DNA from 4 places in the Streptomyces sp. NPDC051452 genome. Region 2 is predicted to be linked to each of the others. Evidence: riboswitches for the same ligand, from Rfam matches in the RefSeq annotation. Region 2 holds a riboswitch; each other region holds the start of a gene.
What was found. Region 2 has a riboswitch for thiamine pyrophosphate ahead of thiO (glycine oxidase ThiO). Riboswitches for the same ligand answer to the same signal wherever they lie in the genome.
Positions count from the first base shown of each region.

Region 1 (7,159 bases), on a different contig from region 2:
ACCGAGGCACCGCCCGCGCGGGAGATGGCTCCGTCGCGGGAGCCACGGCAGTCGCCGGAGGCCCAGTGCCGTCGCGGTCCGGCCGGTGCGCCCTCGACGGGACGGCTGATTCACCCCGGCCGCCTGGCTGCTGGTCGCGGCGCCCCACAGCCAGACGACCTTCTCCATCGTCGGCAACACCGGTGTGGCCCTCGCCGTGGTGGCGGGGTGCCTGGCCGTCGCCGCCGGGTGCCGCGTACGACTCGGTGCAGGACATGGGCGGACAGGGGCATCGCGCCCCCGCCGCCAGGGGGGTGAGGCCACATCGTCGGCCTGTGGCTGCTCGTCGGCGTCTGCCACGTCGGGGTGGTTGACGGTGACTCGATGTCGGTGCCGCCGGTGCTCTTCGCCGTCATCGCGGCCACCGCTCTGTCGGCGACCGCCTGGCGCCACCGCTTCCGGCGCGGGCCCCTGGAACAGGCGCTCGACCTCGCGACCCGGCCCGCCCGCCACGTTCGCTGAAGCCGAAGCGGCGCGCCTCGGCCTCGGCGGGCTGTCGAGGGACGGAGGGACGGTCAGGCGCTGCGGCGTACGCGCAACGGCGCGTAGACGAGCAGGGCCGTGAGGAACGCCACGGGGTAGGCGAGGTCGGCGCCGTGCAGCGCCCGGGCGACCGGGCCCACGTACAGGCTGGTGCTCATGAACGGCACCGACACGGCGAAACCGGCGACGAACGCGGCGGGGGCCGGCCACCACGGCCGCCGCGGCCCCGCCGTCTCCGCCGCCAGGTCGACGGGGCGGCCGCCGCGGGCCCGGGCGCGCACCACCCAGTCGACGACCACGATCGCGACGAACGCGGGAATCCAGTACCCGACGAACAGCAGCACGTTCTGGAAGCGGGCGGTGGTGTCGGCCGCGTGCATCCACAGCACGAGCGGAAAACCGAGGGCCGCGGCGAGCGCGGCCGCGACCGGCCGGGGCAGTCGCACCCCCATGGTCTGCAGCGCCAGCGATCCGCTGTAATCGTTCATGGCGTTGCTGCACAGCGCCGCGAGAGCGATCGTGAGGAGCCCGAACGCGCCGAGCGCGCCACCGCCGAGCAGTGTGTCGACGCCGCGGGCGGTCTGGTCGGTGAACTGCGCGGCTCCCCACAGGCCGAGCGCCTGCACCGCCACGAAGGACACGCTGACACCCAGCAGGGTGTACCAGAACATCCGCGCACGGGACGCCGTCCGGGGCAGATAGCGGCTGAAGTCGCTGGCGTACGGGGCCCACGACAGGGCGAGGCTCAGCGCGATGGTGCAGGTCAGGACGAAGGCGCCCGCCCGGTCGGCGCCGTGCACGGTCGCGGCCGTCGCGGGGTGGGTGCCGTGCAGGAGCTTCACCGCCAGGCCGGCGAGCGAGGCGGCGAGCGCGAACGTCATCACCGTCTGCAACCGGTGGATCGCCTCGTACCCGAGCACGCCCAGCGCCCCCTGGGCCGCCAGCATCACCAGGACACCCGCCCAGAACGGCCAGCCGCACAACTGGGCCAGCGCCTCCCCGCCGAACAGGCCGATCAGCGCGTCCCAGGCGATGGAGGACAGCCACTGCAGAGCGCCCGGCAGGGCGACGGCCCGCCCGAAGGCCAGCCGGGCGAGCGGCAGTTGACCTGCCCCGGTCTGGCTGCCCCAGGTCCCCAGGTAGGCGGTGGGCGCCGCGCCGAGCAGCGTGCCGAGCACCACGGCGACGAACGCGGTGGCGAAGTCCAGGCCGAGCGCCGCGCCGACGGTGCCGGTGAACACGCCCGTCATGGTCAGGTTGGGGGCGAACCATACGGTGAACAGCCGGCGGGGGCTGCCGTAGCGCGCGTCCTCGGGCACCGGGGTGATGCCCCGCGCCTCCACCCGCAGATCCCCGGGAGCCGTCGGCATCCGCCCCTCGAAGACCCGCTGCGACGCGGCGACGGCCGCCTTCTCATGGGCATACGGCAACGACATGCGACATCCCTCCGCCAGTCCTAACTGGTTCAGGTTCGACGGGTGTGATCTCAGCCCCCGTGCGGGGGCACCCCGTGTCCAGGTACGGCGGCCAGAATAGCCCCCCACCGGTGGCCGATACCCCCCGGGCGGGGGAGCGAGCGGGGGCCGAGGCGGTCCGACCCCGCCCCCACCGCCCGACCGGCCCACCGGAGGGACGCCGCGCGGCATCCCTCCGGCGGCACCCCTGTCAGCTTCCCCCCAGGTCCGGCCGCAGGCCGGTCACCAGCTCGCGGGGCAGGCCGTGGGTGTCATGGAGGTGGTGGAAGTCCTCCTCACGCAGCGGACCCCGGAACCGGGGCCGGGCGAGGACCTTCCGGCCCCGCTCCAGCAGTCGCCCGAACCGGCGTTCCTCCTCCAGCAACAACCGGCGTACGTCGCCGGGTTCGCCGCTCTGCCGGAAGTGGTCCAGGGTGTGCGACACCAGCTCCAGCGGCAGGTCTCCCAGGCTGCGCGAGGGGTCGTCCCGCCACAGCACGGTGAGCACCCGGCGCACCAGGCGGCGCAGTACGTAGCCCTGCCCGGTGGCGGCCGGGCGCACCCGGTCGCCGATCACCACGACGGCCGAGCGCAGATGGTCGTAGACCAGGCGGAGCGAGGGCTCGTCCAGGGGCCACAGGTCCGGCACAAGGCGGCGCCAGGGGTCGAAGACGTCGCACTCGAACACCGACGACCTGCCCTGGAGAAGCGAGGCCAGCCGCTCCAGGCCGAGCCCGGTGTCGACGTTGCGCCGGGGAAGCGGCACGAGGGAGCCGTCCTCGAGCCGGCGGTAGCGCATCATCACGTGGTTCCACACCTCCACCCAGCGCTCGTCGCGGGTCGGCGTCGACCGGGGCGGGGTGTCACCGCTCCACAGGAAGATCTCCGAGTCGGGCCCGCACGGGCCGACCGGCCCGTTGGACCACCAGTTGGCGTCCACGGTCGGTTCCACGGGGACGCCGAGCTCCTGCCACACCCGCAGGGAGTCGGTGTCCGGCCCGGTCCGGTCGTCACCGCCGTGCACGGTGGCGTGCAGCAGCCCGGGATCGATCCCCAGCCCCTCGGTGAGCAGTCCGTAGCCCCAGTCGAGACTCGTCGAGCCGTCGTAGTCGCCCAATGACCAGGTGCCGAGCATCTCGAAGACGGTCAGATGGGTGGCGTCGCCGACCTCCTCCAGGTCCGTGGTGCGCAGACAGCGCTGCACATTGACCAGCCGCGTGCCCAGCGGGTGCGGCCGGCCCTCCAGATACGGGGTGAGCGGATGCATGCCGGCGGTGGTGAACAGCACGGGGCCGCCGGGCGGTGGCAGCAGCGTGGAACCGGTGATCCGGCGGTGGCCGTGCTCCTCGAAGTACTCGACGAACGTGCGCTGGATGTGCTCCGTGTCCATGGGGGTGACTCCTTCGCGTCGTGGCGGGGAGGCACCGGAAACGGGAGACCACGTGGTCGTCACACCGGGGCGAGGAAGCGGGAACGACGGGACGTCACACCACCACCGGCGGCCGTTTCCGGTCGCCGGTGGGAAGAGTGAAGGTCAGGCGGCGGCAACCGGCGAGCTGGTCGCTCGCGCGGTGGTGACGGTGTCTCGGCCGGTGACGTTCATGGGGCCGACCTTAACCCACCCCGCCCGTTGCGGCACCGGGATTTCCGGCAGGCCGAACCCGCCGCCGCTCGGTGCCCGCGCCGACCGCCTCAGCGACCCCGGCGACGCCCTTTGGCTCCGCGCCGGACGCGCGTCACGCCGTAGACCAGGTCGACGACGAGGACGATGGCGCCGATGACCAGCAGATAGAACAGGCCGTGGACGACGAAGCCGATGATGCCCAGGACCACGGCCACGAGGATCAGAAACAGGAACAGGCTCATCGGATCTCCCGGTCTCCCGGCTGCTGCCGCGTCTCAGCGGCGGGCGAGGCGCCGTTCGCCGCCCGCACCCACCGTGTAGTCCAGTTCGTAGTGGGCGAAGACGCCCGGCTCCTCCTCGGCGGCCAGCTCGCCGTCGGTGTCGATCGCCGGGGCCTTCTTGACCACGTCCTTGCCGTGGGCGACCTTCAGATAACCCGGACCGACCGTGGCGCCGAACAGGGGGACGAACGCCAGTCGGCGCCGGGTCGGCAGGCCCATGGTCACCGTCGCGAACGAGGGCTGGTCGGTGGCCGTGTCCACATAGACCGCCTCCAGGACGCCGATCTTGTGACCTTCCCGGTCCACCACGTCGTGGCCCCGCCATTCGCGGATGTCGCTTGCCTCGAACATCATGACCTCCTCCAGCGGGGTACCCCCGGTGGCCCCACCGATGTCACCGCCCCGCTCGCGCGTCCGGTGTCTTCAGTCGTCGAGGGGGTCGTGGCCCCAGTTCATCAGCGAGTGCCGCCATCGGCTGTCCCGCACGTCTCCCGACGGACGCTGCGCGAGGTGGCGGTGGACATAGCCGGTGACCTTGCGCATGTGGGCGTAGTCCGAGTCGGACAGGTCGCTCTTGTTCTTCCGCAGGATGGCGACGATGGTGCGCCCCGAGGCATGCCCGGTCGACTCGCCGTCGCCGTCCTTCTTCTGCCCCGCCGCCCGCGACTCGTCGGTCTCCAGCCAGTTTTCCAGGGCGGACGGTGACATGTTGACGACTTCCCGGAAGGTGTCCCAGGTTTCCCGTCGCTCGTCGTCGGTCGTCGCCTCGGCCACTCCCGTCACCCCTTCTCCTAGATTTGTCCCCGCCTCCTGGATTTGTCCCCGGATGCGAAACGCCTCTCCTACCCTGCGGGAGCGCCGCGAGGTCCGCACGCGGGGAGCACGGCGGCTACCCGTACGGCCGCCCTCCGCATGCGTCCCGGCGCGGCCGGGGCGCATGGTGGCGCCATGCCCCACGTGATCGTGTACCCGCCCGCGGCGGACGGTGGCCGCAGGGTCCGGGTCGGCCAGTGCTTCGCGGGGATGGCGTACACGGTCATCGACGTCGTCGAGTTCCTGCGCGCGAGCGGCCTGGAGGACGTCGAACCGGAGGACGTGTCGGGCGCCGAGTGGATCGAGTGGCGGGGCGGCGGTCCGGAGGCCTGGAGGCGCTGAGCGCCTCGGCACGCAGGCTCGGTGGCCGGCACGGGGTGACCGGATCCGCGAGGGCGGTGCGCCGGAACGGGGTGCCCGGACCCGCGGGGGCGGTGCGCCGGTCCGGGTCCCGACTGGCGGTGCCCGGTCCGGACATGACTGCTTCGTCCGCCGATGCACCGGCTTCGCACCCGGCCCTGTGACCAACCCCGCTGTCCCGCGTGCCGGAACTGGTCCCCGGGCGGGCCCGTGGCATCGGATACTCGTTTCCGTCCATGATCGGCAGCCCGGCGGTTGCCGTACCGCGCCCGTCCCGGAAGGCAGCCCAGCGTGTTCCACGAAACCCCGATCTTCAACCGCCTCGTCTCGGAGCGTGGTGACGTCCCGGCCCAGGCCCGTGGTGAAGCCGACCGCGTGCGTCATCAGCTGGCGCAGGTCCTGCCGTCCGCGCCCTGGCCCGTCGCCGAGGTGCCCCGGCAGCGCGCTCACGCTCCCGGCGGGAACTACCCGCCCGCCCTCGCGTGAGGCGAACGGATCGGCAGCGTGGGAGAAACGGACAGGCCGTGTGACGGGAGCGGATCGGCCGGGTGAGTCGACGGTGTGCCCGCGACTCACCGACTGCCCGGCAGGCGACGGGCATTGTGGCCGATCAGCTCGCGCCAAGTGGTCCCTTCCGGCTACGGGGCCTCGTCGATCGAGGCGACCTGGGCCAGGACGGCGGCGCAGGGAGTCCAGCAGACACCGCTTCCGTGCAGCAGCCGCCGAGTGCCGAAGGCCCGTGCACAAGCGGGCAGTTGATCGGGCAAGGGGGTGCCCGCCATGTCGTATCGGAACGCGCCCGGTTCCTCTCGGACGGCGATGTCGGGGGCGCCGGGCGATGTCGGCGGCATCGCGCCGAACACCTCCAACCGCTGGACGAACAGGGACAGTTCGCCGGCACCGTGCGTGAAGATCCGCCGGATCCCGGGGTGGTGGACCGTGACGCCGGCCGGCACCAGACCCGAGATCGACCTCCTGGCATCCGGGCGGCGAGGTCGGATGGACGAAGACGACCGCACCGCGCCGGTCGGGTTCCGCCCAGAGGGGAGCCAGGCGCGCGTCGCCGAGGTGGACATCGTGGACGTTGGTCTCCACCGCCGGCCCGTCCGCGCCCGGGACGTCCAGGGTGTACGCCTGAAGGCGACCCGTACAGCGTCCGGCCCTGGAGGCAACGCGTCGACTCCGGCATGCGAGGCGTCGTCAGTAGCGCAGGGCCGTTCCCACCGTCGCGCGCACCTCACCGGTCAGCATGCGGTTGCCGCGCGCGGTGCCGTTCCGGGAAGCGCCGGCCGGCACGTCCCTGTGCGTCACCACGACCACGTCCAGCAGATTGCCGCCCTTGTCCCTGAATTCCCCCCGCACCGCGAAGGGCTTCGCGGATCCGGCGGAGTTCCTGGCGCTCACCTCGGCCTCGGCCTTGCCGTCGCCACCGAGGGTGGCGGCACCGAGCGTCACGTCGTCCTTGGCGTCGACCCCGCCCTTGACCTCGGCGAGCCTGCGCCTGGCCTCCGCCCGGGCCGAGTCCAGCGCCTCGGTTCCCCGGGACGCGAGGGAGGAGGCCGCCGACGCCGCCTTTCCGGCGGTGTCCGACGGGCTCCCGGAGTCGGAGCACCCGACCGCCGCGACCCGGACGACCAGGGCCGGCACCGCACCCGCCGCGCCTCGTGTCCAGTGCCCTGCCATGGCGTGCCTCCGGCGACCCGGCAACGATCCGGCTCCGACCTCCTCGGCGAGGCCTGTCCCTCTCAGTGAACGGGCAGGGGCAGTGGCGCGCACACTGGGCGGGGGTGCGTGGCCTCGGGGAGAGGACCACGGGGCCTGGCCCAGGAGGCGGAGGGCGCGGCGCGGCCCGGAGGGCCTCGGCGGCATGGTCGTGCCCCTCGGCCGCGGGCGGGCGCACTGGCGGAAACCCGCCCCGTCCCGGGACATCGGTCGCGTCCCGGGCGTTTACGACGGCCCCACAGGGTCACGCGACGTGTCGGGACCGAGAGGCTTCCGCCCGGAGCGGCTCCGTTGTGCCCGCGGTACGAGCGGGGCAGCGGCCCGGGAAGGGTGCCCCTCGCCCCGCCGGCGGCGCGTCCGCACGCGGGTCGACCGGCACGGGT
Region 1 covers NZ_JBITEB010000001.1:868,659-875,817, forward strand. Annotated here, with positions in the region: gene ACIBA9_RS03475 (hypothetical protein) at 364-501, shown strand; gene ACIBA9_RS03480 (purine-cytosine permease family protein) at 555-1,958, opposite strand; TPP riboswitch at 1,948-2,043, opposite strand; gene ACIBA9_RS03485 (alanine--tRNA ligase-related protein) at 2,188-3,366, opposite strand; gene ACIBA9_RS03490 (hypothetical protein) at 3,669-3,842, opposite strand; gene ACIBA9_RS03495 (PRC-barrel domain-containing protein) at 3,876-4,232, opposite strand; gene ACIBA9_RS03500 (DUF3140 domain-containing protein) at 4,305-4,664, opposite strand; gene ACIBA9_RS03505 (hypothetical protein) at 4,830-5,036, shown strand; gene ACIBA9_RS03510 (hypothetical protein) at 5,346-5,540, shown strand; gene ACIBA9_RS03515 (hypothetical protein) at 5,693-6,010, opposite strand; gene ACIBA9_RS03520 (hypothetical protein) at 6,255-6,737, opposite strand.
Region 1: another riboswitch for thiamine pyrophosphate. It lies ahead of ACIBA9_RS03480 (purine-cytosine permease family protein); the one in region 2 lies ahead of thiO (glycine oxidase ThiO).

Region 2 (7,159 bases):
GCTGTCCGTAGCCGTTGTCGTAGGCGCCGCCGTAGGACTGGGCGCCGATGTACGGGTCGGAGTAGTTGGCGTAGGCCTGCTGGTCCGGGGTGTCGTAGCCGTAGGACTGCCGGCCCTGGCCGGAGTAGTCGTAGGCGTAGCCCTGCTGTTCGCCCCCCGGGGCCTGGGCGGCGGCCGCGTAGGCCGTGTCGCCGTAGACGCCGTAGTTGCCGGTGTCGTCGGGCAGCGGCTGCGGCTCGTAGACGGCGGTCGTCTCGGCGGCGCCGGGCTCGGCGGACCGGACGGGGGTGAAGACGTCGTCGCGGTCGTAGTCGTCGTAGTCGCCCTGCTCGGAGGCGTAGGCGGCGTTGACGTCCTGAATGTCCCGGGCGTCGTCGTCCGGACCGGCGGCCCGCGGTTCCGCTGCGTCCGGTACCGGGTCCTGGCGCTCGGCCCTGCCGCGGCGGCGCTTGCTGCCGCCGCCGGTCTCGGCCTCGGGGCGCTTGACCGCCCAGCCGGCGGCGAAGCCCCGGCGGAACGACAGCGTGACGTAGGTCTGCCCGACGGCGAAGGCGATCGCGCCCAGTCCGATGACGATGACGGAGGGGATCAGCACGCCGAGCACGACACCGACGAAGCCGCCGAAGGCCAGCAGCCGCCAGCGCAGGCGCGCCTTGTACTGCAGCAGCACCTCGCCCAGCAACCACAGTGCGACGCCGCCGAACGCGATGTAGAGGACCGTCCAGCCCATGTACGCCCCTCTCCCAGTAACCGCTACGCAGTGTGTCCTATCGCGGTGCGGCCGGTCTAGGCCTGCGGGGGGTGGTGCAGGCCCAGGTTCTCGTAGATTTCCAGGGTCGCCGTGGAGTTGTTGAGCGTGATGAAGTGCAGTCCGGGCACTCCCTCGGCCAGCAGCCGCGCGCAGAACTCGGTGGCGAACTCGATACCGATGGAGCGTACCGCCGCCGGATCGTCCTTCGCTGTCAGGATCCGCTCTTTCAGGGCATCCGGGACCACGGCGTTGCTGAGCTTCGGCAGCCGTTCCAGCATCCTCACGCTGGTGACCGGCAGGACCTCGGGGATGACCGGGGTGTCGCAGCCCGCCGCCGCCACGCGGTCGCGCAACCGCAGATACGACTCCGGCTGGAAGAACATCTGTGTGATGGCGTAGTCGGCGCCCGCGCGGCACTTGTCCACGAAGTGGGCGACGTCGGTGTCCCAGTCGGCGGAGCGCGGGTGCATCTCCGGGAACGCCGCCACACCCACGCAGAAGTCGCCCGACTCCTTGATGAGCCGGACGAGTTCGGCCGCGTAGGTCAGGCCGCGGGGGTGCGGCACCCAGGCGCCCATCGGGTCGCCGGGCGGGTCGCCGCGGACGGCGAGCATGTTGCGGATGCCGGCGTCCGCGTACTGGCCGATGATGTTGCGCAGTTCGGCGACGGAGTGGTCGACCGCGGTGAGGTGGGCGACCGGGGTGAGCGTGGTGTCGGCGACGATCTGCTGGGTCTCCCTGACCGTGCCCGCCCGGGTGGAACCGCCGGCACCGTAGGTCACGGAGACGAAGTCCGGGGCGACCGCCTCGACCCGCCGGAGCGCGCTCCACAGGTTCCGCTCACCCTTGGGGGTCTTCGGCGCGGAGAACTCGAAGGAGTACGTCGCCTTGCCGGCGGCCAGGATGTCACGCACGGTCCGTGCGCGATCAGTCCTGGTGGATGCGGTTCCGAGGGCCATACCCGCAGGTTAGCCACGGGCGGCCGGTCTCCCAACCAGACAGCGGAAATTTGCCCGAATTGTCGGATTCCCGTCCAGTGGGTGGACAACCGGCCCCGACCGGCGGGCCACGAGGCCGGCGGTCGGGTGGCCGCTCACGGGCCGGACGGCTAGCGGGCCTCCCGCAGCCGCTTGGCGAACTCCGCCGCCGCGGCGCCCGGGTCCTCCGCCTCGGTGACGGCGCGGACGACGACCACCCGGCGGGCACCGGCGTCCAGCACCTCGTCCAGGTTGCCCAGGTCGATGCCGCCGATGGCGAACCAGGGGCGGTCGGTGCCCAGCCCGGCCGTGTGGCGGACCAGGTCGAGGCCGGGCGCGTGCCGGCCCGGCTTGGTGGGGGTCGGCCAGCACGGGCCGGTGCAGAAGTAGTCCACGCCCTCCTGGACGGCGGCCGCGGCGGCCTCCTGCTCGGCATGCGTGGAGCGGCCGATCAGGACGTCGTCGCCGAGGATCGCCCGGGCCGCGGGGACCGGAAGGTCCCCCTGGCCGAGGTGCAGCACCCCGGCGCGGGCGGCGTGGGCGACGTCCGCCCGGTCGTTGACCGCGAGCAGTTTGCCGTGCCGGGCGCAGGCGTCGGCGAAGACCCGCAGGTGCTCCAGCTCCTCGGCGGCCTCCATGCCCTTGTCGCGCAACTGCACGATGTCGACCCCGCCGGCCAGGACCGCGTCCAGGAACTCGGCGAGGTCGCCCTGGCGCCTGCGCGCGTCCGTGCACAGATACAGGCGGGCGTCGGCGAGCGCGGCGCGGGCGGTGTCGGACATGCGCGGGTCCCCCGTGATCGGTAGAGCTGATGGTTCGGTGGGCGGCGTGCGGGTTCGGGACCGCACGCCGCCTCGCTACGCGGCCTGGCTCAGACGGCGAGCGCCTGGGCGCGGCGCTTCACCTCCGTGCCGCGATTCTCGCTCAGGGCCTGCGCGGGCGTGCCCGGCAGGGTCGGGTCGGGGGTGAAGAGCCACTCGATCATCTCTTCGTCGGTGAAGCCGTCGTCCCGCAGCAGGGTCAGGGTCCCGGACAGGCCCTTGACGACCTTGTCCCCGTCGATGAAGGCGGCGGGGACGTGCAGCGCCCGGTTCTCACCTCGGCGTACGGCGATGAGCTGGCCGTCCTTGACCAGCTGCCGCACACGCGTCACCTCGACATCGAGCTGTTCGGCGATGTCGGGGAGGGTGAGCCAGGCGGGGACGAGAGCGTCGATCTTGGTGTCAATCTCGGTCACGGCATCTAGCCTGCCATCCCCCACCGACAGTCGGAAGCCAGGCGGGTCCACCCGGGGACGTCCGCCGGGCCCACGGCGGGGTCCCTAGTCGGCGGTGGCGGCCTTCAGCGGCCTGGCCGGGTCGGCCAGCGCCGCGGCGTCCATCGGCCGGCCCGCCTCGATCAGTCGCCGGCCCTGGGCCAGGTCCCGGGGCCGGCCCACGGCCAGCAGGGCCACCAGCCGGCCGTCCCGCAGCCAGCACACCGCCCAGGCCGGACCCGCGGGGTCGCCGCGCCACACCAGCCGGTCGGCCCCGGCGTGGTGGCCGGCGTACTGGACGAAGCGGCCGAACTGCTCGGACCAGAAATACGGCACCGGGTCGTAGACGGACGAGGTCTCGCCGAGGATGTTCGCGGCGACCGTGCGGGGGCCCTGCAGGGCGTTGTCCCAGTGGTGGACGAGCAGCCGTTCGCCGTAACGCGCCGAGGGGAAGGAGGCGCAGTCTCCGACGGCGTACACGTCCTCGGCGCCGGTGCGCAGCCGGGCGTCGGCGAGGACCTCGCCGTGCGCGCCCAGCTCGATGCCGGATCCGGCCAGCCACCGGGTGGCGGGGCGGGCGCCGATGCCGACGACGACGGCGCCCGCGGGCAGCCGGGTGCCGTCGGCGAGCACCACCGCGCCGGACTCGACGTGCTCCACGCGCGCGTCGGTGCGCAGTACGGCTCCGCTGTCGGCGTACCAGGCGGCCATGGGTGCGGCCACCTCCGCGGGCAGCACCCCCGCGAGCGGCCGGCCGGCGGCCTCGAGGACGGTCACCGCACAGCCCGCCTGCCGGGCCGCCGTGGCGAACTCCGCGCCGATCCAGCCGGCACCGACGACCACGATGTCGTGCTGCCGTTCGAGCACCGGGCGCAGTCGTTCCGCGTCGTCCAGGGTGCGCAGCAGATGCACGCCGGGCACGCCCTCGGTGCCCGGCAGGGTGATCGGCTCGGCGCCGGTGGCCAGGACCAGGACGTCGTAGGGCACCGGCCCGGCCTCGGTGTCCAGCTCGCGCTCGGCCAGGCGCAGCGCGAAGACCTCGCAGCCGAGCCGCAGCTCGACGCCGAGCGACTCGAAGTCCACGTCGAAGGCGGAGTCCTCGGCCTTGCCGAGCAGCACCGCCTTCGACAGCGGCGGCCGGTCGTACGGCTGGTGCGGTTCGGCGCCGATGACGGTCACCGCGCCCCGGAAGCCCTGTTCCCGCAGGGCGACCGCGGTCTGCACCCCGGCCATGCCCGCGCCCACCACGACCACGCGCCGCGTCGGTGACGTGGCCTGTCCCGCTGTCTGCTCGCTCACTCGATCACCATAGACACGTGACGCTCTGTCAGTCAGGGGGCGTGCTCGGTGACCTGCTCCACAACGCTCGTCCCGGCACCGGCCTGGGACTCCCACCGCCAGTCCTCCTCCAGGCGCACCCGGCCGTCCGGAAGCTCGACGACCCGCGAGAGGCAGTGCCCCGAGGACGTCGTTCCGTCGGTCTTGAGCTGCACGTACCGGAAGTCCAGCAGGTCGCCCGCGCGGGTGCCGACCAGATGGCCGCGCACCACGTCACCGCCCGCGTACTCGGCCCAGACCTCGCCGTCCCGCTCGTGGTAGGCGAACCGGGTGCGGGTGCCCACCTGTCCCGGCGCCTGGTCGGCGACCGGGGCGAGGACGAGGCCGTCGAGCGAGCGGGTCATGAGGGGCTCCCTTCTGGGTGGCGAGCGCCGCGGGCTAGGCTGGTCACCGTACAAGCACTCGCGGGAGCCCGGACGCACCGGGCTGAGAGGGAGGCTGGCGGCCTCCGACCGTACGAACCTGATCCGGGTCATGCCGGCGAAGGGAGGGGCTGGACGCCCATGTCGTCACGTACGTCCGACGTCCTCGTCATCGGGGGCGGAATCATCGGCCTGGTCACCGCCTGGCGCGCGGCGCAGCGCGGGCTCGCCACGGCCGTGGCCGATCCCGAGCCCGGCGGCGGGGCCGCCCAGGTCGCGGCGGGGATGCTGGCCGCGGTCACCGAGCTGCACTACGGCGAGGAGCGGCTGCTCGCCCTCAACCTGGAATCGGCCCGCCGCTATCCGGACTTCGCGGCCGAGCTGACCGAACTGACCGGCCAGGAGCTCGGGTACCGCCGTTGCGGCACCCTCGCGGTCGCGCTCGACACCGACGACCGCGCCCATCTGCGCGAGCTGCACGCCCTCCAGCAGCGCTCGGGCCTCTCGGCGGAGTGGCTCTCGGGGCGGGAGTGCCGGCGGCTGGAGCCGATGCTGGCGCCCGGGGTGCGCGGCGGCCTGCGGGTCGACGGCGACCACCAGATCGACCCCCGGCGGCTGGCCGCGGCCCTGGTGAGCGCGTGCGAGCGCGCCGGAGTGGTGTTCCACCGGACGTGGGCCGAACGGCTCGACGTCGTCGGGGGCCGGGCCGCCGGCGTCACCACGGCGGACGGCACCGAGCTGCGCGCCGGCCAGGTCGTCCTCGCCGCCGGCAGCATGAGCGGACGGCTCGCGGGTCTGCCGCCGGCGCTGGTGCCGCCGGTGCGGCCGGTGAAGGGGCAGGTGCTCCGGCTGACCGTGCCCGGCCGCTTCGCGCCGTTCCTGAGCCGTACCGTGCGGGCCGTGGTCCGCGGCAGCCACGTCTACCTGGTGCCCCGGGAGAACGGTGAACTGGTCGTCGGCGCGACCAGCGAGGAGCTGGGCTGGGACACGACGGTCACCGCCGGCGGTGTGTACGAGCTGCTGCGCGACGCCCACGAGCTGGTGCCCGGCATCACCGAGCTGCCACTCACCGAGACCCGCGCCGGGCTGCGCCCCGGCTCGCCCGACAACGCTCCGCTGCTCGGCCCGTCCGGCCTGGACGGGCTGCTGCTGGCCACCGGGCACTACCGCAACGGGGTGCTGCTCACCCCGATCACCGGGGACGTGCTGGCGCACGCGCTGACGACCGGTGACGTTCCCGAGGAAGCCCGCCCGTTCACCCCGCGGCGCTTCGGCGTCCTGCCGCCGGAGCCGTCCGCCCGCACCGTGGAGCAGCCCGCATGACCCCCACCGTCACCATCTCCGTCAACGGCGAGCGCCGGGACATCGCCCCGGGCACCGCGCTCGACTCCCTCGTCGAGACGTTCACCGCGGCGCCCTCCGGGGTGGCGGCCGCCGTCAACGAGACCGTCGTCCCGCGCACCCGGTGGGCGGCCACCGCGCTCGCCGAGGGTGACCGCGTCGAAGTCCTCACCGCCGTCCAAGGAGGCTGATCATGGCCGACGATCCCTTCGTCCTCGGCACAGTGCCCTTCACGTCCCGGCTGATCATGGGTACGGGCGGTGCGCCCAGCCTGGAGGTGCTGGAGCGGGCCCTGATCGCCTCCGGCACGGAGCTGACGACGGTCGCGATGCGGCGGGTGGACCCTTCCGTGCACGGCTCGGTGCTGTCGGTGCTGGAGCGCCTCGGCATCCGGGTGCTGCCGAACACCGCGGGCTGCTTCACCGCCGGGGAGGCCGTGCTGACCGCCCGGCTGGCCCGGGAGGCGCTGGGCACGGATCTGATCAAGCTGGAGGTCATCGCCGACGAGCGGACGCTGCTGCCCGACCCGATCGAGCTGCTGGACGCGGCGGAGACGCTGGTGGACGACGGGTTCACGGTGCTGCCGTACACCAACGACGACCCGGTCCTCGCGAGGAAGCTGGAGGATGTCGGCTGTGCGGCGGTGATGCCGCTGGGCTCGCCGATCGGGTCGGGGCTCGGCATCCGCAACCCGCACAACTTCCAGCTGATCGTGGAGCACGCGCGCGTGCCGGTGATCCTCGACGCGGGTGCCGGTACGGCCTCCGACGTGGCGCTGGCGATGGAGCTGGGGTGCGCCGGGGTGATGCTCGCCTCGGCCGTCACCCGGGCACAGGAGCCGCAGACCATGGCCACGGCCATGCGGCACGCGGTGGAGGCGGGCCGGCTGGCGCGGCTGGCGGGGCGCATCCCGCGCCGCCACTTCGCCGAGGCCTCCTCCCCCACCGAGGGGCGCGCCCGGCTGGACCCCGAGCGTCCCGCCTTCCCCTCCGGCGGGTCGCACGACGGTCACAGCTCTGCTGCATTGCGTCCCGGTCAGGACACGGGAGACGGGAGTGTCGGTCGTCCCTCGTAGACTCCCCTGCGTGGATACGACCCTTCAGGACCCCCTCGTCGGGCAGCTGCTCGACGGCCG
Region 2 covers NZ_JBITEB010000004.1:366,900-374,058, forward strand. Annotated here, with positions in the region: gene ACIBA9_RS13890 (hypothetical protein) at 1-730, opposite strand, end outside; gene metF (methylenetetrahydrofolate reductase [NAD(P)H]) at 787-1,710, opposite strand; gene thiE (thiamine phosphate synthase) at 1,860-2,510, opposite strand; gene ACIBA9_RS13905 (Rv2175c family DNA-binding protein) at 2,600-2,965, opposite strand; gene ACIBA9_RS13910 (NAD(P)/FAD-dependent oxidoreductase) at 3,050-4,282, opposite strand; gene ACIBA9_RS13915 (hypothetical protein) at 4,315-4,665, opposite strand; TPP riboswitch at 4,716-4,827, shown strand; gene thiO (glycine oxidase ThiO) at 4,825-6,006, shown strand; gene thiS (sulfur carrier protein ThiS) at 6,003-6,215, shown strand; partial or broken gene ACIBA9_RS13930 (thiazole synthase) at 6,218-7,009, shown strand; gene pknB (Stk1 family PASTA domain-containing Ser/Thr kinase) at 7,110-7,159, shown strand, end outside.

Region 3 (7,159 bases), on a different contig from region 2:
ACCACCACCTGCAGTGGATGGCCCGACTCGACGCGGTGGAGGAGGTCGACGGCTATCTGCTCCTCCACTCCGACACCACCGCCTATCTCGACTACGGCGACTCGATCGAGGCGGTCAACGACACCGTCCGCGAGACCCTCACCCGTAATGACGCGGACGAGTGCTGGGACCTGTTCCGCAAGTTGACCAAACGCTTCTCCTTCCGCGACGAGGGCGGCGCCGACGCCGTCCGCTCCCTCCTCGATACGTACGGGGGCACCCGGGTGGTTCACGGCCACAGCCCCATTCCCTACCTCCTGGGCGACGTCGGGTCCGAGGACGACGACGAGGGCGGCGGCCCGGTCGTCGAAGGACCGCACGTCTACGCCGACGGGCTCGCCATCGCCATGGACGGCGGAGTGACCATGGCCGGAAAGCTGCTGGTCCAGCAACTTCCCCTGGGCGGCTGACGGTTCCTCGGGCCGGTGTCCGCCGGCGGAGTACGCGCGGACCGGAAGGGCAATTTCCGGCAACCCCCTGTCACCGTGGACCGCCACGGCTCTACCATCGGCTTATCCGTAGCAGGCTCCCCTCCGTTTCTGCCCGACGGCTCGCCGGCGTGCGAGCCCCAAGCCCTACGGAGCATCGGGGGATGCACATGAACAGCGTTCCGCAGCACCTGCAGAACGAGGACCGCCAGGAGTTCGAGCGGATCCTCGATGAGGCGCTGCGCTCCGCACCACACCGACCGGATCTGGCCGCCGTCGGACAGCGGCTCAACCCCGAACAACTGCGCACCATGGCACTCGACGCCACCGCCCTGATCACCGCGGCCGCGGCGGCCGAGTACCAGCACTACGTAAGGGTCCGCGACGAACTGCGCCACCCGGCGCTGTCCGGTGCCTCGCCCCCCGGCGACACCACCAGCGCGGGTCCCGAGCCGGCCGCGGCCGCGGCGGACCTCGCCGCCACGCTCGGCGAGGCCGCCGAGACCACCGGCGCGGGCGCCATCGCGGTCATCGCCGTCCTCGCACCCGTCTTGTCCGGAACCGCCTCGGCGCTCTTCCTGCTGGTCGGGTACATCCTCAGAGCGCTCGACCCCGGGCAGACCATCGCCCGGACCATGCTCACCGCCGGCTGGGTGTTCGGCGCGGTGACCGCTGCGGCGATCCTCATCGCGGGCGCCGGACTGCTGATCACCGCGCTGCGCAACGGCAACTCCGCGGAGGCCCGGGCACGGGACGCCGCACAGGAGGACCTGGAAAGGGCCAGAGCGGCCTGGCGGGACGCCCTCCTGGAGCGGGGCGTCCTGCCGTTCCTGCGAGAGGCCCTCGCCGAGCCCGGGTCGCCGCCCGTGCGCCGCACGACCCCGCCCGGGCCGAGCGGCCGCATGCCACGCCTCGGCTACGACCGCCCCGGCTTCAGCAGCCCCGACGACGGCGCCGCCCCCGGCCGCCCGAGATTCACCAGCCCCGACTACACGAGCCCGGACTTCGGCGGCCCCGAGCACCAGCCGGAGTGAGGGCACCCGCCCCCGTCGACTACCCGTCAGCGAGCGGCAGATACACCCGGTTGCCCGCGGCCGCGAACTCCTTCGACTTCTGAGCCATCCCCTCCTCGATCTCGGTCCGGCTGCCGCCGTGCTCCCGGCGGATGTCCTGCGAGATCTTCATGCTGCAGAACTTCGGGCCGCACATGGAGCAGAAGTGGGCCGTCTTGGCGGGCTCCGCCGGGAGGGTCTCGTCGTGGAACTCGCGTGCCGTGTCCGGGTCCAGAGCGAGGTTGAACTGGTCCTCCCACCGGAACTCGAAGCGGGCGTCGGACAGCGCGTCGTCCCACTCCTGGGCGCCCGGGTGGCCCTTGGCGAGGTCGGCCGCGTGCGCGGCGATCTTGTAGGTGATGACGCCCGTCTTGACGTCGTCCCGGTTCGGGAGGCCCAGGTGCTCCTTGGGCGTGACGTAGCAGAGCATCGCCGTGCCCCACCAGGCGATCATCGCCGCACCGATACCGGAGGTGATGTGGTCGTAGGCCGGTGCGACGTCGGTGGTCAGCGGGCCGAGCGTATAGAACGGAGCCTCATCGCAGATCTCCTGCTGAAGGTCGATGTTCTCCTTGATCTTGTGCATCGGGACGTGGCCCGGGCCCTCGATCATGGTCTGTACGTGAAAACGCTTGGCGATCCGGTTGAGTTCCCCGAGCGTGCGCAACTCCGCGAACTGCGCCTCGTCGTTGGCGTCCGCGATCGACCCCGGCCTGAGACCGTCGCCCAGCGAGTACGTGACGTCGTAGGCGGCGAGGATCTCGCACAGTTCCTCGAAGTTCTCGTACAGGAACGATTCCTTGTGGTGCGCCAGACACCACGCGGCCATGATCGAGCCGCCGCGCGAGACGATGCCCGTCTTGCGGTTGGCCGTCAGCGGTACGTAGGCGAGGCGCACGCCGGCGTGGACGGTCATGTAGTCCACGCCCTGCTCGGCCTGCTCGATGACGGTGTCCTTGTAGATCTCCCAGGTCAGCTCCTCGGCCCGGCCGTCGACCTTCTCCAGGGCCTGGTAGAGCGGCACCGTGCCGATGGGGACGGGGGAGTTGCGCAGCACCCACTCCCGGGTCGTGTGAATGTTGCGGCCGGTGGAGAGGTCCATGACCGTGTCGGCGCCCCAGCGGGTGGCCCAGGTCATCTTCTCGACCTCCTCCTCGATGGAGGAGGTCACCGCGGAGTTGCCGATGTTGGCGTTCACCTTCACCAGGAACCGCTTGCCGATGATCATCGGCTCGATCTCGGGATGGTTGACGTTGGCCGGCAGCACCGCACGACCTGCGGCGATCTCCTCACGGACCACTTCCGGCGCCACGTTCTCCCGGATGGCCACATACTCCATCTCCGGCGTGATCTCGCCCCTTAGCGCATAGGCGAGTTGGGTCACCGCCGTGCCGGCCCGGCCCCGGCGCGGCTGACGCGCGCGGCCGGGGAACACCGCGTCCAGGTTTCGCAGGCCGCCGCGCGGTGAGGTGTGCTTGATTCCGTCGTCCTCGGGACGGACGGGCCGGCCCGCGTACTCCTCGGTGTCGCCGCGAGTGATGATCCAGTTCTCCCGCAAGGGGGCCAAGCCCCTGCGGACATCGGTGTCCACGAGCGGATCGGTGTACGGGCCCGAGGTGTCGTACAACGTGACCGACTGCCCGTTGGTGAGGTGCACCTGACGGACCGGCACGCGCAGGTCGGGACGCGAGCCCTCGACATACGCCTTGTGCCAGCCGATGGACGTTCCGGCCTCCTCGGACTTTTCGTCCTGGACGGAGACAGGCGTGCGTGCGTCCTTGTTGGTCATGAGACCTACTCCCTACGCCGGCATTACCCGGTAACAGGTTCGGCGGTCGACGCAGCGGTGTCCGTCTGACGACGCTTCCCGCGGAACGTCGTTCGTTCCACGTGAAACATCGCGTGTACGGAGGTCAGCGCCCTCTCAGCCCGGTGCTCCGAGCTCCCGCGTGTGCAAAGGTGCCTCCACGCTAGCGTCATGTGTGGTGCGGTGAACAGTGGGCCCCGGCCCTTCTTGCGATGATCGGGTGGTGACCAGAATGGAGCAGTACCCCTACCAGCCACCCGAGCCGCGCCGCCGCGGCGCCTCGGGGCCGGCCGGTGCGTACGACGGTGAACGCGGTCACGCGGGCCACGGTTCCCCCGGCGACAACGGACAAGGGCATGGCTCCGGCGACGGCAGCACGCACGAGCACGGTTCCGGCGACGGCAGCAGGCAGGAGCTTGGCTCCGGCGGCGGCCAGAGGAGTGGGCACTCACACGGCCACAGTCACAGCCATGGGCCCGCCGCGCCCGTCTCCAAGCATCTGCGCAAGGTCATCGCCGCGATCCTGGTGCCGTTCACCGCGGCGGTCCTGGTCGGTCTGGTGGTGCTCTGGCCCGGGGGAGCGCCGTCCCACAAGCGCACGGGCGTCGGTTTCGACCGCCAGACCCAGCAGGCGACGGTCACCAAAGTCGTCGAGGTGAGCTGCAAGTCGGTGAACGCCTCCGGCGGGACGACCACCGGTGACCCCACCGCCGTTCAGGGCGATCCGGCGGCACGGAAAGCGGGCGGCACCTGCAAGAGGGCGACCGTCCGGGTCGACACCGGCAAGGACAAGGGCCGTACGTTCACCGAGATCGTGCAGCCCGACCAGCCGCGGCAGTTGCACCAGGGCGAGCAGGTCGTGGTCGCCTACGAGCCCTCGGCGCCACGGGAGTTGCAGTATTCGGTGACCGATGTGAACCGGAAGTTCCCCATGGCGCTGCTCGCGGGGATCTTCGCGGTCGCGGTCGTCGTGGTCGGGCGGCTGCGGGGACTGATGGCGTTGATCGCGCTGGCCGTGAGCTTTCTGGTGCTGACCCTGTTCATCCTGCCCGCGATCCTTCAGGGGGCGAATCCGCTGCTGGTGGCCGTCGTCGGGGCGAGTGCGATCATGCTCATCGCGCTCTACATGTGCCACGGGCTGTCGGCCCGCACCTCGGTCGCGGTGCTCGGCACACTGGCCTCCCTCCTACTGATCGGCTTCCTCGGCTCGGAGTTCATCGACTGGGCCGCCCTCACCGGAAACACGGACGACAACACCGGCCTGATCCATGGCCTGTATCCATCGATCGACATGAGCGGCCTGCTGCTGGCCGGCGTCATCATCGGTTCCCTCGGCGTCCTAGACGATGTGACGGTGACGCAGACGTCGGCCGTCTGGGAGTTGCACGAGGCCAATCCCTCGATGGGCTGGCGCGGGCTGTACCGGGCGGGCATCCGCATCGGCCGTGACCACATCGCGTCCGTCGTCAACACGCTCGTGCTCGCCTACGCCGGTGCCGCGCTGCCGTTGCTGCTGCTGTTCTCCATCGCACAGAGCAGCGTGGGGGCCGTGGCCAACAGTGAACTGGTCGCCGAGGAGATCGTGCGGACGCTGGTGGGATCGATCGGCCTGGTGGCCTCGGTCCCGCTCACCACCGCGCTCGCCGCGTTGGTGGTGTCGGCCGACCGGCCCGGCACAGGCAGGCCGGGGGCCGGCGCGGCACAGCCCCTTCCGGCTCGTACCGGCAGAGGCCACCGCCGTAAGCGGTGACCCCCGGCGGGGCCCGTCGTCAGCTCGGGCGCGAACTCGGGTTCGGGTACAGGCGCCGGGCCTGGCTCCGGGCCGGCTCCGGCTCTAGGACGCGCCTCGCCGCCCGCATGGGCCCTTCCGGTGCAGAAGCGTTCCTGCACGCGGTTCGACGTACGGGCCGGAGTACTCGGCGCTCCAGCTCGCGACGCTTCAGCCGGCGCTCTGCTCCTCGGCCAGGATGCGGTCCAGGGCCTCGTCGAGATGAGCGTCGAAGTCGGCCAGCGCACCCTCCTGACCGAGCGGCACGAGCTTGTCCGTCCGGTCGAGGAAGGCCACGAGCGGTGGTGTGGACGAGCGGAACAGGGCCTGGTCGCATCCGACCTGAAGCCGGATCAGCACCTCGCCCAGCACCTCCGTATCGGCGGGCGCGATACGCACGTCCCCCTCCCCGCACGGCCGGCCGACTCCGTCGATCAGGAGCTCCCGTCCGAAGGCCCAGGTCACCGGGGCATCGCCGGGCAGGTGGAAGGTGAGGCGCACCGCATAGGGATCCCGGGTCTCATAGCGCAACTCCACCGGAATGCGGAAGGAGAGCTCCTCCGAGACGAGAAAGCTCATCATGACCTCTGCCTGTACGGACTCGCGCATCGCCTACCCCGTCATATGACATTGACTGGCCGGGATTCATCCCTCGACCGTGGTCAAATCTTGCTTAAAGTACACGACAGATCACAAGGAGTAGGTTTTCAGATACTGATAGAGAGGCTCAAGGACCCCAAGTGGCGCCCGATCTCCGTCTGTAGCCGGTGCGCCGTGGGGAGCAGCCGATCGGCGTGACGGACCGGCACGGAGATGGCAATCGCGGCCGCGGTGGTGCCGGCGGTGATCGGAACGGCCGCGCAGACCGTGCCCAGCGCGTACTCCTGCCGCTCCACCACCGTCTGCATGGGACGCGTCCGGGTCAGGCGACGCAGCAGGGCGCCGCCGTCTCGCACGGTGTAGGGCGTGAGGGCCTGCACGGGATGGCGGACGAGATGGTCGCGCCTGGCGTCCTCGTCCAACTGTGCGAGCAGGCACTGCCCGATCGCGTGCGCGTGACCGGTCTCGCGGAAGACGGCCCACTCCTCGACCGCGGGGGCCTCCGGGGATTCCGAGACACACACGACCTCGATCTCGCCCTCCCGGTAAAGCGCGTAGTACACCGGCACACCGAGCGAATCACGCCAGTGCGCGAGGGTGTCCGCCACCACGCTGCGACGTTTCTGCTGTGCCCCGCTGCTGCTCAGCCGCTCCACCGCGGCGCCGAGGAAGAACAGCCCCTTCTCGCGGCGTAGATAGCCCTCGTGCACCAGGGTGCGCAGCAGGTGGTACGTCGTGGGCAGGGCGAGGCCGGTCTGGCGGGCGAGGAGTTTGGCGGGGGCACCGTAAGGGTGCTCGGCGACGCTCTCCAGCAGCCGCATGGCGCGCTGCACGGACCCGATGAGTGTCGCGGCGCCGGACGGGCCGGAGGGGTGCGCGGGGACCGACGGCCCGGAAGGGCGCGCGGTGGCCGGGCGCTCCGCGCGGCTCGCCGGGGGTGAGTGTTCCAAGTGGTCCGCCGCTCGCGGCTGCCCGGGGACCATCGCGGCGGGCGCGCGCTGGGCGGGTGGGCAGGAACGCGGTGGGGTAGGGGGTGCGGTGGGGGGTGCGTGAGGTTCTGCCGGTGCGGTGTCAACCGTGGCCAAGGGTCACTCCCGAAGCGCGAGGGGGCAGCCCGTGCGGAGAAGAGCACGGAAGGGGCGTCTGCGCCGCCACGGGGCAGACCCCCGTGGGGAGTTCCGGACTCTAATCGTCAGCCACCGCGCGCCGACGGTCTCGCGGGGAAACTTCCCTCCCCCGAGGGAACCGGTCCCGTCACCGGTGACCGGTCACATCCCCCACCTTCTCACCAGTCGCTGCGCGACGATGAGTTCGACATGAACTTGCGTACCAGGTAGATCACTCCACCGACCAGGGCGACGAAGATCAGCAGCTTGAACAGCAGCTTGATCACGATGCCGAGCACAGCCACTATCAGGCCGCCGAACACGACCAAGGCGATGACCGGCACCGCGACCCACTTCAC
Region 3 covers NZ_JBITEB010000022.1:25,005-32,163, reverse strand. Annotated here, with positions in the region: gene ACIBA9_RS34695 (metallophosphoesterase) at 1-449, shown strand, start outside; gene ACIBA9_RS34690 (hypothetical protein) at 632-1,501, shown strand; gene thiC (phosphomethylpyrimidine synthase ThiC) at 1,521-3,308, opposite strand; TPP riboswitch at 3,301-3,478, opposite strand; gene ACIBA9_RS34680 (YibE/F family protein) at 3,559-5,076, shown strand; gene ACIBA9_RS34675 (SsgA family sporulation/cell division regulator) at 5,266-5,703, opposite strand; gene ACIBA9_RS34670 (IclR family transcriptional regulator) at 5,802-6,527, opposite strand; gene ACIBA9_RS34665 (DUF5326 family protein) at 6,980-7,159, opposite strand, start outside.
Region 3: another riboswitch for thiamine pyrophosphate. It lies ahead of thiC (phosphomethylpyrimidine synthase ThiC); the one in region 2 lies ahead of thiO (glycine oxidase ThiO).

Region 4 (7,159 bases), on a different contig from region 2:
ACAGACCGCCGACCGTGCGCACGACGACGGCGTAGTTGAAGAACACGTGGGCCAGCAGGATCGCCCACACGGTGGTGTCCAGCCGTACCCCCCACAGCTCGTCGAGCAGTCCGCCCCGTCCGACGAGCGCCAGGAAGGCGCTGCCGGCGACGACGGTCGGCAGCACGAAGGGAACGGTCACGACGGCCCGCAGCAGCCGCTTGCCCGGGAAGTCCAGACGGGCGAAGACATGGGCGGCGGGCAGGGCGAGCAGCAGGGTGAGCGCGGTGGAGGCGAGCGCCTGCCAGGTGGTGAACCACAACACGTGCCGGATGTCCGGTTGCGTGACGACGTCCGTGATCCGCCCGAACTGCCAGCCACCGTCCGTCTTCAGGCCGCGGCCGACGATCGCGGCCACGGGCCAGGCGAAGAACAGCGCGAAGAACGCGACGGGCAGGGCCATCAGGCCCAGCCGTGCCGCGCTTGTCCGGCCGCCGCTCCGGCGCGGGGCTACTTCAGTACGAGTGACGTCCACGTCTTGACCCACTGGTCGCGGTCGGCGGCGATCTTGTCGGGGGCCAGGATCTGGGGGTCCGCGGCCTGGGGGCCGTACTTCACGAACTCCGGCGGCACCTGGGCGCCCTTGCGCACCGGGTAGACGAACATGTTCAGCGGCATGTCGTCCTGGAACTCCCTGCTGAGCAAGAAGTCCAGGAGCGCCTTGCCACCCTTGGCGTTCCGCGCGTTGCTCAGCAGTCCGGCGTACTCGGTCTGGCGGAAGCAGGTCCCGGCCGACACCCCGGTCGGGGCGGTCGCGGGCCGCTTCTTGGCGTAGATCACCTCGGCGGGCGGGGAGGAGGCGTAGGACACCACCAGCGGCCGGTCGCCGCCGGCCTTCCTGCCCTCGGAGGAGCCGGAGAACTCCTGGTAGTAGGCCTGCTCCCAGCCGTCGACGACCTTGACGCCGTTGGCCTTGAGCTTCTTCCAGTAGTCGGGCCAGCGGTCGTCGCCGAACTTCGCGGCGCTGCCGAGCAGAAAGCCGAGGCCGGGCGAGGAGGTGGCCGCGTTCTCGGTGACCAGGAGGTTCTTGTACCGGGGGTCGGCCAGGTCGGCGAAGGTCCGCGGCGGGGTCAGCTTGTGCTCGCTGAAGTAGGCCTTGTCGTAGTTGACGCAGATGTCGCCGGTGTCGACGGGCGTGACACGGTGCCTGTCCTGGTCGACCCGGTACGGCGGCAGGACCAGAGCGGAGTCCTTGGCCCGGTACGGCTGGAACAGCCCGTTGTCCAGGGCCCGGGAGAGCAGGGTGTTGTCGACGCCGAAGAGGACGTCGCCCTGGGGGTTGTCCTTGGTGAGGAGGGCCTTGTTGACGGCCTGTCCGGCGTCGCCGTCCTTGAGGACCCTCACCTTGTACCCGGACCGCTTCTCGAAGTCCTCGAGGACGTTCTTGGAGACGGCCCAGGAGTCGTGGCTGACGAGGGTCACGGTCTTGGCGTCCGTGGCCTTCACGGTGCCGCCCGACCCGCACCCGGTCAGGGCGGGGAGGGCGGCCAGGCAGAGCCCCGCCGCCACGGCCACGAAGGTCTTGTTGTGCACTGGATGTCCTCCTGGGGGTTGGCCAGGAAGAGACGCGGCCCCGCCCGGGCTCCACGAGGGGACCCGGGCAGGGCGCAACAGCATGAGTGATGACCGAACTTCCTACCCAGAATGACCTGGGCGAGGTTCAGAGGGTCTGCGGCCCGATCGCCGCACTCTCAGCGCTGTGGCGCTCCCCTGTCGGAATATGAAGATATGTGGACTGGACCCGGCCAGGTTACCGCTCGGTGGCGGCGAGCTGACCACACGCCCCGTCGATCTCCTGACCACGGGTGTCCCGGACCGTGACCGGCACCCCGTGCGCGGCGATTGCCTCGACGAACGCCTTCTCGTCCTCCGGCCGGGAGGCGGTCCACTTGGAACCCGGCGTCGGGTTCAGCGGGATGAGGTTGACGTGCACCGGCCTGCCCCGCAGCAGCCGGCCGAGCCGGTCACCGCGCCAGGCCTGGTCGTTGATGTCCCGGATCAGCGCGTACTCGATGGACAGCCGGCGGCCGGACTTCTCGCTGTATTCGAAGCCGGCGTCCAGCACCTCGCGCACCTTCCACCGCGTGTTCACGGGGACGAGGGTGTCGCGCAGTTCGTCGTCGGGGGCGTGCAGGGAGATCGCGAGCCTGCACTTGAAGCCCTCGTCGGAGAACCGGTGGATGGCCGGCACCAATCCGACGGTCGAGACGGTGATCCCGCGCTGCGAGAGCCCCAGTCCGTCCGGGGCGGGGTCGGTGAGCGCGCGGATGGAGCCGACCACGCGCTTGTAGTTGGCGAGCGGCTCGCCCATCCCCATGAAGACGATGTTGGACAGGCGCGCCGGTCCCCCGGGCACCTCGCCGTCCCGCAGCGCCCGCATGCCGTCCACGATCTGGTGGACGATCTCGGCGGTGGACAGGTTCCGGTCCAGGCCCGCCTGCCCGGTGGCGCAGAACGGACAGTTCATGCCGCATCCCGCCTGCGAGCTGATGCACATGGTGACCCGGTCCGGGTACCGCATCAGCACGGACTCGACGAGCGTGCCGTCGAACAGCCGCCACAGCGTCTTGCGCGTGGTCCCCTGGTCGGTCGACAGATGCCGGACGACGCTCATCAGCTCCGGGAACAGCGCCTCGCGCAGCTTCTCGCGGGAGGCGGCGGGGATGTCGGTCCACTGCTCGGGGTCGTGCGCGTACCGCGCGAAGTAGTGCTGCGAGAGCTGCTTGGCGCGGAACGGCTTCTCACCGATCTCGGCCACCGCGTCCTTGCGCTCGGCGGGCGAGAGGTCGGCGAGATGCCGCGGCGGCTTCTTGGCTCCGCGCGGGGCGACGAAAGTGAGTTCTCCGGGTGCAGGCATAACACGTCCAGTGTCGCAGATCATCGCCGGGGGCCCAGGCCAGAGCGGGGTGGGGGTGGTCACCCGCGGGCGGCGACTGTCAGCGTTGGTCGACCTCGGACGGCCCAGGGACGGCCCGCACCCGTCCGGCGTCGTCGATGTTGATGCGGAAGGCTGTCGTCCGCGTGTGCCCGGCCGTACGGCCGGGCACACGCGAGGAACGACCTCCTCCTACGCGGCGGTGCGACGGGCGGAGCGCTGGGAAGGCCCGCCGTGGTTCCGGTGGGCCTTCGTGGGCGTAGGGGTCCTGTGCGGAGTCTTCGTCCTCTTGGCTCAGTTGTACACCAGCAGGTAGTCGCAGGTGCTGGTGCCGTTGTGGAGGGAAGTGTCGCTGTTGAGGACGTAGAACGATCCGGCGAAGCCGGCGGTGGTCATCTTGGGCACCACGATCAGGGTCTGGTCCGCCATGTTCAGGCCGGACGGCACCACCACATAGCGGTAGAGCAGCGTGAAGAGGTTCTGCGCGAGGTTGGGGAGTTTGAGGATCCGGTAGGTGCGGTCCCCGCTGCCCGGGGGGCCCGAGACGGCGGACTGGTTGGCCGGGGCGTTCCACTGCGAGGGCTGGGTGGCCAGACGGCCCATCGTGTCGAGTTCCTGCAACCGTCGCTGGGTACTGGCCCGGACACCCGCCATGTGGATGTGCAGCTGGTCGAAGCGGCGGGCGCCCTGCGAGTTGATCCCCAGCCCGATGTTGGGGTACTGCACGGGGAAGCTCCCCCCGCTCCGCGCGTTCTCCCACGCGTCGTTCCAGTAGTTCTCCGCCCCGGAGGTCTCCAGGAACGGGCATTCGATGCCGGTGATCCGGCAGGTGGGGATCAGGAGGTAGTTGTGCTGGTTCTCCGGCTTGCCGTGCAGGACGACGTAGTTCGGCGTCGTCTTCAGGCAGGCGGGCTTCGGCTGCGGTGGCGGCGGGACCGTCCCGTGGGTGCAGTACTGGACGTCGTTCCACAGCGGGTCGTTGTCGGTGGGCTGGCCGCACAGGGGTCGCATCTGCGGGGGCGGGCAGGGACTCGAACCGGAACCGGGAGGCGCGGGCGGGGTGGGGCACGTATCGGGCGAGGGCCCCGTCCGTACCGGGCCGGCCGCCGCCGACGCGCTTCCGATCGCTCCGGCGCCGGTCAGGAGTGTTGCCGCGCCGATGGCCCCGGAGAGCGCGACGAACTGTCGCCGGGGGACCTCGTTCGAACTCTTCTGCTCAGGCATGCGTGATCTCCGATGGTGAGGACGGTGGCCGAGAACCGGGAGTTAGGACCGGGAGTGAGGATCGTGGGGGGATCTACCAGGTCACGGGGAGGGTTCGGGGGCCGCGGATCAGGCCTTGGCGTTGGAACTCGACGTCCTCGGGGGGCACGGCCAGGCGTAGTGCCGGGAACCGGGTGAGGAGCGTGCCGATCAGGACCTCGGCCTCCATGCGGGCCATGATGGCGGCCAGGCAGTGGTGGGGGCCGTGCCCGAAGGCGAGATGGGGGGCGCCCTCGCGGTCGAAGTCCAGGGCGTCGGGGTCGGGGAAGACCTCGGGGTCGCGGTTGGCGGCGAGGTAGGCGTTGTAGACGACGTCACCGGCGCGGATCAGCCGGCCGCCGACCTCGACGTCCTCGAGCGCGACGCGCGGGATACCGACGCCGTTGCGGTGTGGGACGTAGCGGAACAGCTCGTCCACGGCCTTCGGCAGCAGTTCCGGCTCCCGGCGCAGTCGGTCCATCTGCTCGGGGTGGGTGAGCAGCGCGTACATCATCGAGCCGCTGTTGTTGCGGACCGCGTGGCCGCCGCTGACCTGGATGGCGGTGGTGAGGGAGATCGCCTCGTCGTCGGTGAGCTCCCCCGCCGCCACGGCCTGCGCCAGTACCCCGGCGAGGTCCTCGCGCGGCTCGTCACGACGGCTGCGGAGCAGTTCGACGATGCGGGCCCGGGCGTCCTGGGCGGCCTCGCGGGCGCGCTGCTCGGACTCGGTGCCCGCCGACAGCAGGGCCTCTCCCGTCGCCGCCCACCGGTGCCAGTCCTTCTCGTCCACGCCGAGGAAGTCCCGGATCACGGCGATCGGGAACGGGCCGTGCAGATGCTCCATGAGGTCCGCAGGGGCGCCCTGGCGTTCCATCACGTCGAGCAGTTCTCCGGCCCGGCGCTCGGCCAGCGGCCGCATCCGCCGCATGCTGTTGCCGGTGAACGCGCGGGCGACGACCCGGCGCAGCCGGTTGTGCCGGGGCGGGTCGATGTACTGCAGGCCCGCCGTCTGGGAGGCCACCGGTACCGGGCGCATGCTGGTGATGTCGCGGCCGACGAGCCGCTCCCGGGAGAAGCGCGGGTCGGCGGTGACGAAGCGGACGTCCTCGTAGCGGGTGACCAGCCAGGCGTCCCCCTCGCCGTGCGGCAGCCTGATCCGGGTCACCGGCTCCTCGCGCAGCAGTTCGTCCAGGAACGGGTCGGGGTCGAGCGCGGGCAGGTCGTCGACGGGCCAGAAGCGCACCTGCGGGGCGGGCGGCGCGGAGGCCGGGTCGACCGGCGCGGAAGCCGGGTCGACCGGCGCGGAAGCTGGGTCGAGAGGCATCGCACACTCCCTGCGGCGTCTGGGGCGACGGCGGACAGCACCCTGCGGCGTCGAACGCGACGGAGGACACGCCGTCCGCACACCGAGCGTCCTCTCAGGGAGTCTGCCGTCCACCGGCCGGGCCCGGCGATTTCTGCTGCGGCATCCGGGGTCCGGGGCATGGCAGGGGGCCGGCGGCCCCGGAAGCGGCCCGGACAACGGCGAAGGCCCCCGCCTGTATCCAGGACGGGGGCCCGCAAGCCGTACGGCGTGTGCTCACGTGGAGCCGACGAACACCACCAGCAGCAGCCAGACGACCGGCGCCGTCGGCAGCAGCGAGTCGAGCCGGTCCATGATGCCGCCGTGCCCGGGCAGCAGGGTGCCCATGTCCTTGATCCCCAGGTCCCGCTTGATCATGGACTCGCCGAGGTCACCGAGGGTGGCGCTGACCGCGACCGCGAGCCCCAGCAGCAGGCCCTGCCACCAGGTGCCGTCGTCGATCAGGAACCGCGTGCACAGCGCGCCCGCGACCATGGCGAACGCCACCGCGCCCAGCAGGCCCTCACGGGTCTTGCCGGGGCTGATGCGCGGGGCGAGCTTGTGCCTGCCGAAGCGCCAGCCGACCGCGTAGGCACCGGTGTCGCTGACGACCGTCAGCAGCAGGAAGGTCAGGACCCGCCAGGGGCCGTCGTCGGCGGCCAGCATCAGCGCGACGAACGTGGCCAGGAACGGCACGTAGAACGCCGCGAAGACGCCGGCCGTGACGTCCTTGAGGTAGCCCTCCGGTGGCTCGGTCATGCGCCAGACCAGAACGGCCAGGGCCGTCAGGGCCATGGCGACCCACGCGCCCTCGGCGCCGCGCACATAGCCGGCGACGACCATCGCCGCACCGCCGACCGCGAGCGGCACGAGCGGCGCCTTGATGCCCTTGCGCTCCTGCAGCCTGCTGGTCAGCTCCCACAGACCGACGACGACGGCGACCGCCACCACGCCGACGAACACGGCTTTGACGACGAACAGCGACGCGATGATCACCACACCGAGCCCGACGCCGACCCCTATGGCCGCGGTCAGGTCACGGCCCGCGCTCTTCTTCTGCGGCGCTGGCGCCGGATGCGGGGCGTCGGGCATGGGCTCCGGATTCTGGGTCTCGGCCGGGACGGGCCGGTCCTGGAAGGTCTGGTCTCTCAGCGAGGGGCCGCCCGGCCGAGCGGCCCCCCGGACGCCGTCCTGGCCACCGCCGTAGGCGCGTACGTCGGGCACGAGGGGCATGGGGCGAGTCCGCTGCGCTTCAGGCGCATCGTACGCGGGGCCCGCCGGGGCGTCCCCCTGGGCAGGCCGGCCCGGCCTGCCCTCGGTGGACCCCCAGTACCCGGCCTGGCCCACCGGTGGCGGCACCGCCCAGGAAGAGTCGCTCATCAGACTTCGAGCAGCTCCGCTTCCTTGTGCTTGAGGAGCTCGTCCACCTGGGCGACGTACTTGTGCGTGGTGTCGTCCAGCTCCTTCTCCGCGCGACGACCCTCGTCCTCGCCGACCTCGCCGTCCTTGACGAGCTTGTCGAGGGCCTCCTTGGCCTTGCGGCGCACGGAGCGGATCGAGATCTTGGAGTCCTCGGCCTTGCCGCGGGCGACCTTGATGTAGTCGCGGCGGCGCTCCTCGGTGAGCTCGGGGAACACCACTCGGATGATGTTGCCGTCGTT
Region 4 covers NZ_JBITEB010000021.1:44,745-51,903, forward strand. Annotated here, with positions in the region: gene ACIBA9_RS34090 (ABC transporter permease) at 1-442, opposite strand, end outside; gene ACIBA9_RS34095 (thiamine ABC transporter substrate binding subunit) at 490-1,572, opposite strand; TPP riboswitch at 1,654-1,761, opposite strand; gene rlmN (23S rRNA (adenine(2503)-C(2))-methyltransferase RlmN) at 1,790-2,896, opposite strand; gene ACIBA9_RS34105 (CDP-diacylglycerol diphosphatase) at 3,209-3,925, opposite strand; gene ACIBA9_RS34110 (cytochrome P450) at 4,212-5,480, opposite strand; gene ACIBA9_RS34115 (phosphatidate cytidylyltransferase) at 5,736-6,878, opposite strand; gene frr (ribosome recycling factor) at 6,878-7,159, opposite strand, start outside.
Region 4: another riboswitch for thiamine pyrophosphate. It lies ahead of ACIBA9_RS34095 (thiamine ABC transporter substrate binding subunit); the one in region 2 lies ahead of thiO (glycine oxidase ThiO).